One region of the Streptomyces sp. Ag109_G2-15 genome, then DNA from elsewhere that is predicted to be linked to it. Evidence: riboswitches for the same ligand, from Rfam matches in the RefSeq annotation. Region 1 holds a riboswitch; the other holds the start of a gene.
What was found. A riboswitch is a leader RNA that binds a small molecule or an ion and turns the genes downstream of it on or off. The one in region 1 is predicted to bind guanidine.
Positions count from the first base shown of each region.

Region 2: it holds a riboswitch for guanidine, as region 1 does, so the genes downstream of both, CRP49_RS18660 (multidrug efflux SMR transporter) here and CRP49_RS38440 (MBL fold metallo-hydrolase) in region 1, are expected to answer to the same signal.

Region 1 is NZ_OCNI01000002.1:427,083-433,434, forward strand. Features, by position in the region: gene CRP49_RS38435 (PP2C family protein-serine/threonine phosphatase) at 1-1,106, shown strand, start outside; guanidine-III (ykkC-III) riboswitch at 1,127-1,194, shown strand; gene CRP49_RS38440 (MBL fold metallo-hydrolase) at 1,207-2,085, shown strand; gene CRP49_RS38445 (ester cyclase) at 2,113-2,547, opposite strand; gene CRP49_RS38450 (XdhC family protein) at 2,878-4,011, opposite strand; gene CRP49_RS38455 (xanthine dehydrogenase family protein molybdopterin-binding subunit) at 4,004-6,127, opposite strand; gene CRP49_RS38460 (xanthine dehydrogenase family protein subunit M) at 6,124-6,352, opposite strand, start outside.
Region 2 is NZ_OCNI01000001.1:4,159,874-4,166,225, reverse strand. Features, by position in the region: gene CRP49_RS18700 (DUF445 domain-containing protein) at 5-1,318, shown strand; gene rdgB (RdgB/HAM1 family non-canonical purine NTP pyrophosphatase) at 1,348-1,950, shown strand; tRNA gene CRP49_RS18690 (tRNA-Leu) at 2,002-2,085, opposite strand; gene CRP49_RS18685 (HNH endonuclease) at 2,085-2,759, opposite strand; partial or broken gene CRP49_RS18680 (HNH endonuclease signature motif containing protein) at 2,756-3,394, opposite strand; gene bcp (thioredoxin-dependent thiol peroxidase) at 3,541-4,008, opposite strand; gene CRP49_RS18670 (DUF3618 domain-containing protein) at 4,101-4,430, shown strand; gene CRP49_RS18665 (co-chaperone GroES) at 4,547-4,849, shown strand; guanidine-III (ykkC-III) riboswitch at 4,917-4,988, shown strand; gene CRP49_RS18660 (multidrug efflux SMR transporter) at 5,027-5,347, shown strand; gene CRP49_RS18655 (transglycosylase domain-containing protein) at 5,364-6,352, opposite strand, start outside.

The sequences.
Region 1 (6,352 bases):
CGTGGATGCGCTGGCTTCCGGTGCTGTTCGTCGTGGGCCTTCTGGTGCTCGAACCCCTCACACCCGTGGACTGGCCGGTCAGCTTCGTGCTGATCGCCCTCCCGCTGGTGGCCGCCTTCGCCCACGGGCCCCTCGTGGTCGCCGGCGCCACGGTCTTCGCCGTCGTCTTCGAAGGGGTCCTGGCCGGCACCCCTTGCTGTGCGGGCCGGTCCGTCGGCTACCTGTGGGACCGCCACTACGTGGCCTCGTACTTCTGCACCGCCCTGGTGGGCGCCCTCGGCACGATCCTGGCCGCCCACCGGACCCGCCGTGAGCGCACGCTCGCCGACGTACGCTTCGTGGCCGAGATCGCGCAGCGCGTCCTGCTCAGACCGGTCCCGCACCGGATCGGCAACCTCCTCCTGGAGAGCCTCTACCTCTCCGCCGCCGCGGAGGCGCGCATCGGCGGCGACCTCTACGAGGCCGTCCCCACCGCGCACGGGATCCGGCTGCTCATCGGCGACGTCCGCGGCAAGGGTCTGCTCGCGGTCGAGACCGCCGCCACCCTGCTCGGCGCGTTCCGGGAGGCGGCGCACGACGAACCCGATCTGGCCGCCCTGGCGGACCGCGTGGAGACGAGCATGGACCGCAGGGCGATGCTGCTCGGCGGAAGCGAGCTGGGCGAACGGTTCGTCACGGCCGTCTTCGCCGAGATCCCCGCCGCCGGTCATCTCGTCCGCATCGTCAACTGCGGCCACCCGCCCCCGCTCCTCATCCGCAGTGACGAGGTGCGCGAACTGGACCGAGGGCAGTCGGCTCCCCCGCTGAACCTCGGCATGCTGGTCGACGACCCGTATCACGTCGACGTCTACGACTTCCGGCCCGGCGACCAGCTCCTGCTCTACACGGACGGCATCACGGAAACCCGCGATCCCGACGGCGCCTTCTACCCGCTGGTCGAGCGCCTGCGATCCTGGGGCCCGCTCCCGCCCCGGGAGCTGCTGGAACAGCTCCACCGCGACCTGATGGCCTACAGCCACAACCGCCTCCAGGACGACACCGCAGCGCTCACCGCCTGCCTGCTCGCCGACCAGCGGTCCGTGCCGCCTGCGCCGTCGGCCCCGTGAGACACCGTGGTAGCGTCCCGGCGGAGGCTCGGACGTGCCTGCCCCGGACGAGATGTGCGCCGTACCCGGCCCGCCAAGACGACGCACGCACGGAGGCATCGTGCACAGCGGCACGCATCTCATCGACTTCACCGGCGCCCCTCCCGCGGCGCGCCCGCTGGACGTGCGGTGGATCCACGGTTCGCCCTCGGCCAAGCACAACACGGACCCGGACATCCAGGTCCACGCGTACGACGAGCACACGTTCATCCTGCGGCAGAACATGGCGGTCCACTACGAGGCGCCGTTCCTGTTCCTGCTGTGCGGCAACGAACGGGCGGTGCTGATCGACACCGGTGCCACCGGGTCCGCCGAGTTCTTCCCCCTGCGCCGGGTGGTCGACGGGCTCCTCGCGGACTGGCTCGCCCGGCATCCCCGGGACGGCTACGAGCTGTTGGTGCTGCACACCCACGGGCACGGTGACCACATCGCGGGCGACGGCCAGTTCGCCGACCGCCCCGGCACCACGGTGGTGGGCGCCGACCACACCACCGCCTGGCGGTACTTCGGGTTCGACGCGGACCCGGACGCCGTCGCCCACGTCGACCTGGGCGGCCGGGTCCTGGAGTGCCTGGCCACCCCCGGCCATCACGAGGCGGCCGTCACGTACTACGACGCTGCCACCGGCCTCCTGCTCACCGGCGACAGCGTCTATCCCGGGCGGCTCTACATCGAGGACGTTCCCGCCTTCACCCGCAGCATCGACCGGCTGATCGAGTTCACCGACCGCCGGCCGGTCACCCATGTGCTCGGCTGCCACATCGAGATGACCAAGGAACCGGGCGTGGACTACCCGGTCCGCACCACCTACCAGCCCGACGAGCCCCCGCTCCAGCTGACCCCGGCCCACCTCCGCAGGATCCGTGACGCGCTCACCGAACTCGGCGCCGACCTCACCTGGCGCGCGTACTCCGACTTCGTCCTGTGCCCAGGTACCTGAGCCCGGTGTGGCAGGCAGTGCCCCTGGTCAGGACGGGAGGGCACCGAGCTGGCGCAGCTGCGCGAGGACGTCGACGACGCCCCTGATCTCGGCGATCCGCCCCTCGGCGAAGCGGACGATGAAGATCTCGCTGTAGGTGACGGTCTTTCCGGTGGGCGGCAGGCCCTGGTACTCGCCCAGGTGGGTCCCGGTCACCGTGTTCCGGGAGGCGACCTTGTCGCCCTCCGCGACCGTCTCCTCGACGGCGACGTGGATGTCCGGGAACGCGCGCAGGAGCACCTCCCACACCCGCTTCAGGGCCTCCGCTCCCGTCGCGCCCATCGGTACCGGCGCGTGGAAGAGCACGTCCGGTGCGACGCACTCGTCGATCGCCTTCGAGATGATTCCCGGGTCTCCGCTGTTCACGGCGGAGTGGAGGCGGTTGAGCGTCTCCGTGTTGCTGGTCGCCCCGGCTGCCGGCATGCGGTCTCTCCTCTGCTCCGTGCTGGACGGTGTCTCACCCGTAGGACGACACAGCCGCCGGGAATGTGACACGGCGCGCGGACACTCGTCAGTCGGCCTTCAGTCTCTGGATGCGCCGAAGGACTCACCTGTCGGGGAGTCCTCGCCGGACCAACGGCCGAGCCCCGTGCCCTGCTCCGGCCGAACGGCACCGGCCAGGCGGATTCTGCGCAGGGTCATCGGGGCGGTGAGCCGTCGATGTGGGTGACGAAGGCGGTGGCGCCCTTGATTGCTGGTGCTCTGTGGAATTTGAGTCTTGCTTTCCAACCCACCAGGAACCGTCTCTCAGACTCAGGCCGCGTCGCGTTCCCCCCGGTCGTGGTGGATCGGCGTCCTCACGCCGGTCAGAGGCACGCCCGTCCCGCCTCGCCTCGCGGCGACGATCTCCGCCGCGATCGACAGCGCCGTCTCCTCCGGCGTACGCGCGCCGAGGTCGAGGCCGATCGGGGAGCGCAGCCGGGCCAGCTGCCGCTCGCTCACGCCCTCCTCCCGCAGGCGCCGATCACGATCCTCGTGCGTGCGGCGCGAGCCCATCGCACCGACGAAGGCCACCGGCATCTCAAGGGCCGCCTTCAGCAGGGGTACGTCGAACTTCGCGTCGTGGGTGAGCACGCACAGGACCGTACGGGCATCGGTCGCGGTGCGCCGCAGATAGCGGTGCGGCCAGTCGACGACCACCTCGTCGGCGTCGGGGAAACGGGCCCGCGTGGCGAAGACGGGGCGGGCGTCGCAGACGGTCACGTGGTAGCCGAGGAACTTGCCGGCCCGCGCCAACGCCGAGGCGAAGTCCACCGCACCGAAGACGATCATCCGCGGGGGCGGCACGTGCGACTCGACCAGCAGCGTGAGGCCGCCGGGGCAGTGCGAACCGTCCGCGGCGATGTCCACCGTGCCGGTACGCCCGGCCTCCAGCAGGGCCCGGGCCTCGGCCGCCGCCGTCCGGTCCAGCTCCGGGTGGCCGCCGAGACCGCCCTCGTGCGTGCCGTCGGGTCGTACCAGCAGGGCCCGGCCGAGGAGTTCGGCCGGACCGCGGGCGACCCGGGCGAGGGCAGCCGGTTCGCCCCGGACGGCGGCCGACAGAGCCGACGTCATGACCGTCCGGGCGGGCGCCTGCACGCCCACCGGCGTGATCAGCACCTCGATCGTCCCGCCGCAGGTCAGTCCTACGGCGAAGGCGTCCGCGTCGCTGTAGCCGAACCGTTCCGTGACGCTCTCGCCGGTCTGGAGCGCTTCCTGGCACAGGTCGTAGACCGCGCCCTCCACGCACCCGCCGGAGACCGAGCCGATGACGGTGCCCTCGCTGTCGACGGCGAGGGCGGCGCCGGGACCGCGCGGCGCGCTGCCGCCCACCGCCAGCACGGTGGCGACGGCGAAGTCCCGGCCCTCCTCGGTCCAGCGAATCAACTCCGCGGCGATATCAAGCACTTTGCGCCCCGGCCAGGATGACGCGGTCCGGTCGGATGGGCAGGCTGCGGTGGCGTACGCCGGTCGCGTGCCAGACCGCGTTGGCGATGGCGGCCGCGGCGCCCACGATGCCGATCTCGCCGATGCCCTTGATCCCGACCGGATCCCTCGGGTCCGGGTCCTCGATCCAGTCGGCCTCGATGTCCGGTACGTCGGCGTGCGTGGCCACGTGGTAGCCCGCGAGGTCGGCGCCGACGTGGCCGCCCGTGGCGCGGTCCCGGATCGCCTCCTCGTGCAGGGCCATGGAGATGCCCCAGATCATGCCGCCCTCGAACTGGCCCCGTGCGGTGAGCGGGTTGACGATCCGGCCCGCCGCGAAGATGCCGAGCATGCGCCGCACGCGCACCTCGCCGGTGGTGACGTCCACGGCCACCTCGGCGAACTGCGCCCCGAAGGAGTGCCGTTCGGCGGGGGCGAGGGCGCCGATGGCCGCGGTGGTGTCCGACCGTACCGTGATGCCCTCCGCGGGGATGCCGGTGCCCAGGGCCAGCCTGTCGCGCAGTTCGTCGGCCGCGGCCGTGACCGCCCAGGCCCAGGAGCGGGTGCCCATGGAGCCGCCGGCGATCATCGCCGGTCCGAAGTCACTGTCGCCGATGCGTACGCGGACCCGCTCCGGGGGCACGCGCAGCGCGTCCGCGGCCACCAGGGTGAGCGCGGTACGGGCCCCGGTGCCGATGTCGGCCGCGGCGATCCGGACGGTGAAGGTGCCGTCCGGGTGCGCGGTCACGGTCGCCGTGGACGGCATGGCACCCGCGTGGAAGGAGGCCGCCGCCGTGCCGGTGCCGAGCAGCCAGCGTCCGTCCCGGCGCAGGCCCGGGCGCGGGTCGCGGTCCGCCCAGCCGAACCTGCGGGCGCCCTCGCGGAAGCAGGCGGGCAGATCGCGGCCCGCGAACGGCAGGCCGGAGACCGGTCCCTTGTCGGGTTCGTTGCGCAGGCGCAGCTCGATCGGGTCGATCCCGCACTTCTCGGCGAGTTCGTCGAGCGCCGCCTCCAGCGCGAACGAGCCCGGCGCCTCGCCCGGGGCGCGCATCCACGTCGGGGTCGGCACGTCGAGCCGTACGACGCGGTTGGCGGTGTGGTGGGCGTCGGCGTCGTACATCACCCGTGCCACCCCGGCGCTCGGTTCGACGAACTCGTGCACGGTGGAGGTGAGGCTGACCGAACGGTGCTCCAGCGCGCGCAGCCGCCCCTCGGCGTCGGCGCCGAGCCTGACACGTTGGACGGTGGGGCTGCGGTAGCCGGCGAGCGAGAACATCTGACGGCGGGTCAGGACGACGCGTACCGGGCGCTGCAGCACGGTCGCGGCCATCACGGCGGCCACCTGGTGGGCGCGGACGCCCTTGCTGCCGAAGCCGCCGCCGACGTGTTCGGAGCGTACGCGCACCGAGGCCGGGTCGAGCGAGAAGAGGCTCGCGAGTTCGCCGACGACCCAGGTCGCGCCCTGGTTGGAGTCGACCACCTCGAGCCGGCCGCCGTCCCAGCGGGCGGTCGCCGCGTGCGGTTCCATGGGGTTGTGGTGCTCTTCGGGGGTGGTGTACTCGGCGTCGAGGACGACGGCCGACGCGGCGAGTTCGGCGTCGAGGTCCCCCTTCTCCGCCACCGCCGGCATATGGCCGTCCAGCGGGTAGGCGTCCGGGTGCTCGCCCCTGAAGTCGACGTCGTGGGGCTCCTGTTCGTAGTGCACCACGAGCGCCTCGGCGGCCTCCCTGGCCTGCTCGGACGTCTCGGCGACGACCAGGGCCACCGGCCAGCCCAGGTGCGGCACCCGGTCGTGCTGGAAGACGGCGCAGGTCGGGTCGGGCTTCGATCCCATCAGGCCGGTGTAATCGGTCTCGACGCGCGGGGCGTTGCGGTGGTCCAGGACGGCGAGGACGCCCGGGAGTTCGAGGACGGGAGCGGTGTCGAGCTCGCGGATGCGGCCGCGGGCGACCGTGGACAGCACCAGCCAGCCGTGCGCGAGGTCGGCGAAGGGGACCTCTCCCGCGTAGCGGGCCGCTCCGGTGACCTTGTCGCGGCCTTCGACACGGGTGTGCGCGGTGCCGACGGCGTTCTTGTGCGCCGTGGTGACGGTGGTCATCGGGCGGCCTCCTCGGCGAGTTCGGTCAGCACGGCCACCACGAGGTTGCGCATCAGGGTCACCTTGTAGCCGTTGTGCGGCAGCGGCCGCGCCGCCGTCAGCTCCGCCTCCGCGGCGGCGGCGAAGGTCTCGGCTTCGGCCGGCGCGCCGGTCAGGACCCGTTCGGCCGCGACGGCCCGCCACGGGCGGGAGGCCACCGCGCCGAGAGCCAGGCGGACGTCCCGG
Region 2 (6,352 bases), on a different contig from region 1:
GCAGATGGAACGTACGGACACGGAAACACCGAGCCGGACCACGTCGTACCGGACCATGACCGCCTTCACCCCGGCCGACGAGGAGCGCCGGCGCGGGGTACGGCGCATGAAGCTGACGGCGACCGGACTACTGCTGTTCGTGGCGGTCGTCTACGTGCTCGCCACCTGGGCCTCGCACCAGGGCGCCGGACCCTGGGCGGGCTATGTGGCCGCCGCCGCCGAAGCCGGCATGGTCGGCGCCCTGGCCGACTGGTTCGCCGTCACCGCCCTCTTCCGGCACCCACTCGGCCTGCCCATCCCGCACACCGCGATCATCCCGACCAAGAAAGACCAGCTCGGCGTCTCGCTCGGCGAATTCGTCGGCGAGAACTTCCTCTCCGAGGACGTCGTACGACAACGACTGCGCGCCGTCGGCATCGGCAGCCGGCTCGGCGCCTGGCTCGCCGAACCCGAGCACGCCGACCGAGTCACCGCGGAACTGGCCACCGCACTCAGAGGCGCCCTGACCGTGCTGCGCGACTCCGATGTGCAGGCCGTCGTCGGAGAGGCCATCACCCGGCGCGCCGACGCCCAGGAGATCGCACCCGGCATCGGCAAGATGCTGGAGAAGATCGTGGCCGACGGCGGCCACAAACGGGTCGTCGACCTCGTCGTCACCCGCGCCCACGACTGGCTGGTCATGCACCGCGACGACGTGATGGTCGCCGTGGAGGGCGGCGCCCCCGGCTGGACCCCGCGATTCGTGGACCGCAAGGTAGGCGAACGCGTCTACAAGGAGCTGCTGCGCTTCGCCACCGAGATGCGCGACATGCCCTCCCACCCCGCACGCGGCGCCCTCGACCGCTTCCTCACCGACTTCGCCTCCGACCTCCAGTCCGACACGGACACCCGCGCGCGGGTCGAGCGGCTCAAGGGCGAGGTACTGGGCCGCGGCGAGGTGCAGGACCTGATCGCCTCCGCCTGGACGGCCGTACGCTCCATGATCGTCGCCGCGGCCGAGGACGAACGCAGCGAGCTGCGGCTGCGGGTACGGGCCGCCCTGCTGTCCCTGGGCTCCCGGATGGCCGCCGAACCCAAGGTGCAGGAGAAGGTCGACAGCTGGGTCGAGGGCGTGGCCGTGCACATCGTCACCACCTACCGCAAGGAGATCACCTCCCTGATCACCGACACCGTGGCCGGCTGGGACGCCGAGCACACCACCCGCAAGATCGAGGCCCACATCGGCCGCGACCTGCAGTTCATCCGCATCAACGGCACGGTGGTGGGCTCACTGGCAGGCCTGCTCATCTACGTCATCTCACGGGGGGTCGGAGCCTGACCCCCGACCTCCCAGGAATACTGACCCCCATGACCCGCCTGATCCTCGCCACCCGCAACGCCGGAAAGATCACCGAGCTGAGGGCGATCCTCGCCGAGTCCGGACTCCCCCACGAACTCGTCGGCGCGGACGCCTACCCCGACATCCCCGACGTCAAGGAAACCGGGGTGACGTTCGCGGAGAACGCCCTGTTGAAGGCCCACGCCCTGGCCCAGGCCACCGGCCTGCCCGCCGTCGCCGACGACTCCGGCCTCTGCGTCGACGTCCTGAACGGCGCCCCCGGCATCTTCTCCGCCCGCTGGGCAGGCCGCCACGGCGACGACAAGGCCAACCTGGAGCTGCTGCTGGCCCAGCTCTCCGACATCGCGGAGGAACACCGGGGCGCCCACTTCGCGTGTGCGGCGGCGCTGGCGTTGCCGGACGGGAGGGAACGGGTGGTCGAGGGCCGGCTGCGGGGTGTCCTGCGGCACGCCCCCTCGGGGACCAACGGCTTCGGCTACGACCCGATCCTGCAGCCGGAGGGCGAGACGCGGACTTGCGCCGAGCTGAGCCCCGAGGAGAAGAACGCCATCAGTCATCGGGGGGAGGCGTTTCGGGCGCTGGTGCCGGTTGTGCGGGAGTTGTTGGACTGAGGGCGCAAAAACGGCCTGCGAGTCGCACCTTCGATTCACAGGCCGTTCATGTGCGGCGGAAGGGATTCGAACCCTCAAGCCCGATCAAGGGCCACAGATCCTAAGTCTGCTGCGTCGCCATTGCGCCACCGCCGCTAGCCGCCTGCCATCGTACCGGGAGTCGCTGGCCGCCTTCTGCCTCCCCTGCACCAGGTGCTGGTAATCGCGTGGCAGTTGGGGCACAGCAACCGCAGGTTCTCGCGCCGGTCGTCACTCCAATCCCCGTTGACGTGGTCGACCTCCAGTGTCATGGGCTTGCCGAGCCACTCCGGCTCGACCCCGCAATCTGCGCACCGTTCCGGTACTCCCACGGCCCGGAGTGCACGACGCAGCAGCACAGTCCCTGTCCGACGCGTGCCGTCATGGCGAACCAGGATATCCTCGGGGCCTTTGGCGTTGTGGCTCCGCTTACCGCGCCGGTGACCCTGCCCGAGGAAGTGGGCGGTCGAGATGTCCTCTTCGGCGATCCACTGACGCAGCAGCGCACGTTGCCAGTGGTTGTCCGGGCGATCCAAACGTCGCAGCACCTCTTTGAGGGATGCCGACTCGGCGACCGCCCCACGCAGTTCACCGTGGGTGGGACTTGGACGCCTGCCATGGTGGGCGAAATGAGACACGTCAATGCCGAAGTCAGCGAATCGCTTCATGAGATATCGCCGGAGGTTGGCGTACGACCGCGCACCCAAAAAGGCGATGACCTCGTCGATATCGGAGCACTGTGCGGCAGCTTCTTCCAGCCGCTCACGGGGGTACTGCACACCGCTGCTCACCGGGCATCCCTGCCACGGCCCCGGTAAGTGTCTGTTGCGGAATGGCAGTTGGGGCAGAGGAAGCGCAGGTTGTCGATACGGTTGTCGCGCCAGTTGCCGTCGATGTGATCGACCTACAGGGGCAGCGGCTTCCCCCGCCACACCGCCTCGATTCCGCACAGGGCACAGCACTCTTCCAGGCCCTGCGCGAGAAGCGCCTGCTTGAGGCGGTCGCTCGGGACTCGCCGGGCCTGTGTGTCCCGCAGCTCGACGAGCACGGCTTCTGCCGTCCGACGAGGCCTGGCGTCGCCACCTCGCCGTGGCACTTGAAAGTGCGAAGTGTCGATGCCGTACGCCTTGATCCGGCGGCTGATGTGCGTGTGCTGCCCGCCGACGACGTCGACCTCGAGTCGGCGCAGCACCTCACACATGTTCGTCGAAGCCGCCACCGCCTGCTCAAGGATTGCCCTCGTCCACTTCACCCCCTCCCGCTCGAAGTGCGAGGTGTCCACGCCAAGCTTCTTCATTCGCCCCCGGATGTAGTGCCGCGTCGAGCTCGTCGGATCCACCCCCAGCCTCTCCAGCGCCTCCGACAAATTCCGCGCCCCCCGAGCCGCCTCCTCCAGCCGCTCCTTGGTGTACGCACTGGCCCCCATCGAGCCCCCTCCGTCCCGGCCGCGCGTTCGCAGCCCGTACGGAGTAACGAACCGGTTATCGGACAGTCACGCACGGAATGGAAAACGGCCCGCGCCGGGTCACCCCGGTTCGGGCCGTTGAGCAGCAGAAACGTGACGTCTGGGACTCAGATCCCCAGATCCTTGATGATCTTGGCCACGTGGCCCGTTGCGCGGACGTTGTACAGGGCGCGTTCGACCTTGCCCTGTTCGTCGACGATCACCGTGGAGCGGATGACGCCCATGTACGTCTTGCCGTAGTTCATCTTCTCGCCGAAGGCGCCGTAGGCGTCGAGGACCTTCTTGTCGGGGTCGGCGAGGAGGGTGATCTTCAGGGACTCCTTCTCGCGGAACTTGGCCAGCTTCTCCGGCTTGTCGGGGGAGATGCCGATGACGTCGTAGCCGGCGCCGGCCAGGAGGGAGAGGTTGTCCGTGAAGTCGCAGGCCTGCTTGGTGCAGCCGGGGGTGAGGGCCGCGGGGTAGAAGTAGACGATGACCTTGCGGCCCTTGTGGTCCGACAAGGACACCTCGTTGCCGTCGGCGTCGGGGAGGGTGAAGGCGGGGGCCACGTCCCCGGGCTGGAGTCGCTCGCTCATCGGTCCAGCGTAACGGGGGGCGTTGCGGCACGGTGGCGGCTGGAGCTGACAGACTGTCCGGAACAGCATCAGGAGACTTCGGAGGCCGTACGGTGGCGGACACGTCGGACACCAGAACCCCGGCGCAGATCGAGGCGGACATCAAGCGCCGTCGCGAAGTGCTGGCCGAGACGCTCGACGAGATCGGGGTGCGGGTGCATCCGCAGACGATCGTCGCGGATGCCAAGGCCAAGGTCGTCGCCAATATCGATCACACGGTGGGGCGGGCTTACGTCCAGGTCAACCGGGTGGTGAGTGAGGTGCGGGCGCGGTTCGTGGATGAGGAGGGCGCGCCGCGGCTGGAGCGGGTCGTGCCTGTCGCGCTGGTTGTGGTGGGGGTCGTGGGGCTGTTCGCCCTGGGGTCGCGGCGGCGTAAGCGCTGATCGGGGCGGAGACGAGTGGTGGCCCGGGGTCGTACGGGCCGGTCCGAGGCAGGTAGGTTCGAGGCGTGAGCGCCAACAGAAACAGCAACCCTCAGCACGACAAGCTGCCCATCCGGATGCTGCACGACCGGGTTCTCGTGCGGCAGGACGCCGGTGAGGGCGAGCGACGGTCGGGCGGCGGCATCCTGATTCCCGCGACCGCGGCGGTCGGGCGGCGGCTGGCCTGGGCCGAGGTCGTCGCGGTGGGGCAGAACGTACGGACCGTGGAGCCGGGTGACCGGGTCCTGTACGACCCGGAGGACCGGGCCGAGGTCGAGGTGCGGGGCGTGGCGTACGTGCTCATGCGGGAGCGGGATCTGCACGCGGTGGCCGCCGACCGGTTCGAGGGCGGCGAGGATTCCACCGGCCTGTATCTCTGAGGCCGGCCCTGTACCTCTGATTCACAAGCTGTAAGGGGCTGGTGACTGTTGTCACCAGCCCCTTTTGTCGTTCCTTTGCTATGTTCGAAGGAGCCCGACGAGACGCGCCGTACCGGGATGCAGGCAAAGACGACGCACCTGAGAAGAGTCGTTCTGTTTGTCTCGGAGGTGTTTGTCGTGGCTTGGGTGCTGCTTGTCGTGGCCGGTCTGCTGGAGATCGGCTGGTCGATCGGGATGAAGTACACCGACGGGTTCACGCGGGTCGTGCCCAGTGTGTTCACCGGTGCCGGGATCGTGGCCAGCATGGTGCTGCTGTCGTATGCCGCCAAGTCGCTGCCCATCGGTACCGCCTACGGCGTGTGGGTGGGGATCGGGGCGGCCGGGGCGGCGGTGCTCGGCATGGTGGTGCTGGGTGAGCCGGTCACCGCCGCCCGGATCTTCTTCGTCTGTCTGCTGCTGGTCGCCGTGGTGGGGCTGAAGGCGACCAGCGGTCACTGACGGTCGAAGCCGGTCACTACGGTTGGCCTGCTGTGGCGCCGCCGTCCGTGGTGCCGACGTCGGTGCCGCCGCCTGTGGTGGTGCCTCCCCCGGTGGTTCCGCCGGGGGTGCCGCCTCCGGTTGTCGTACCGCCTCCTGTTGTCCCTCCGGTCGTGCCGCCGCCGTCGGTGGTGCCGCCGCCGTCGGTGGTGGTCGTACCGCCGTCCGTCGTCGTGCCGCCGCCGGTGGTGCCGCCGTCGGTGGGGGTTCCGGTGGTGGTGCCGTCGGTCGGGGTGCCGGTCGGGCCGCCGTTGTCCTGGCCGCCGTCGGTGGTGGTGCCGCCGGTGTCCTGGCCGCCGGGGGTCGTGGCGCCGTCGGTCGGGGCCTGGGTGCCGGGTGCCTGGACGTCGGCGCCCTGCTGCAGCTGGAGGTCGAAGTCGCTGGCCGGCTTGCCCTTGAGGGCGTCCTTGGTGAACTGGGCCCAGATCTGGGTGGGCGCGCCGCCGCCGTTGATGCGCGGGAGGCCCAGCGCGCCGTACAGCGGCTTGTGGGCGGCGGTGACCGGGTCCTGGCCCATGACGGAGACGACGGTGGCGAGGTCGGGGGTGTAGCCAGCGAACCAGGCGGCGGTGTCCTCCTCGGCGGTGCCGGTCTTGCCGGCGGCGGGGCGGCCGGCGGCCTGGGCGGCGGTGGCGGTGCCGGTCTGGACCACGCTCTGCAGGATGGAGGTGGTGGTGTCGGCGGCCTCGCGGCTGACGGCCTGCTTGACGGGCGCGTCGGGCAGCTTGATCTCCTGGGTGCTGTCCTTGGTGATCTTCTCGATCATCGTGTACGTGCCGTGCTTGCCGTGGTTGGCGAGGGTCGCGTACGCCTCCGCCATGTCCAGGACGCTGGCGGTGGCGGTGCCGAGGGCGATGGACGGGTAGGGCTGGAGGTCCTTGGTCTCGGCGGGGATGCCGAGGTCCACGGCGGTCTGCTTGACCTTGGAGGGGCCGACGTCGACGGCCATCTGCGCGTACACGGAGT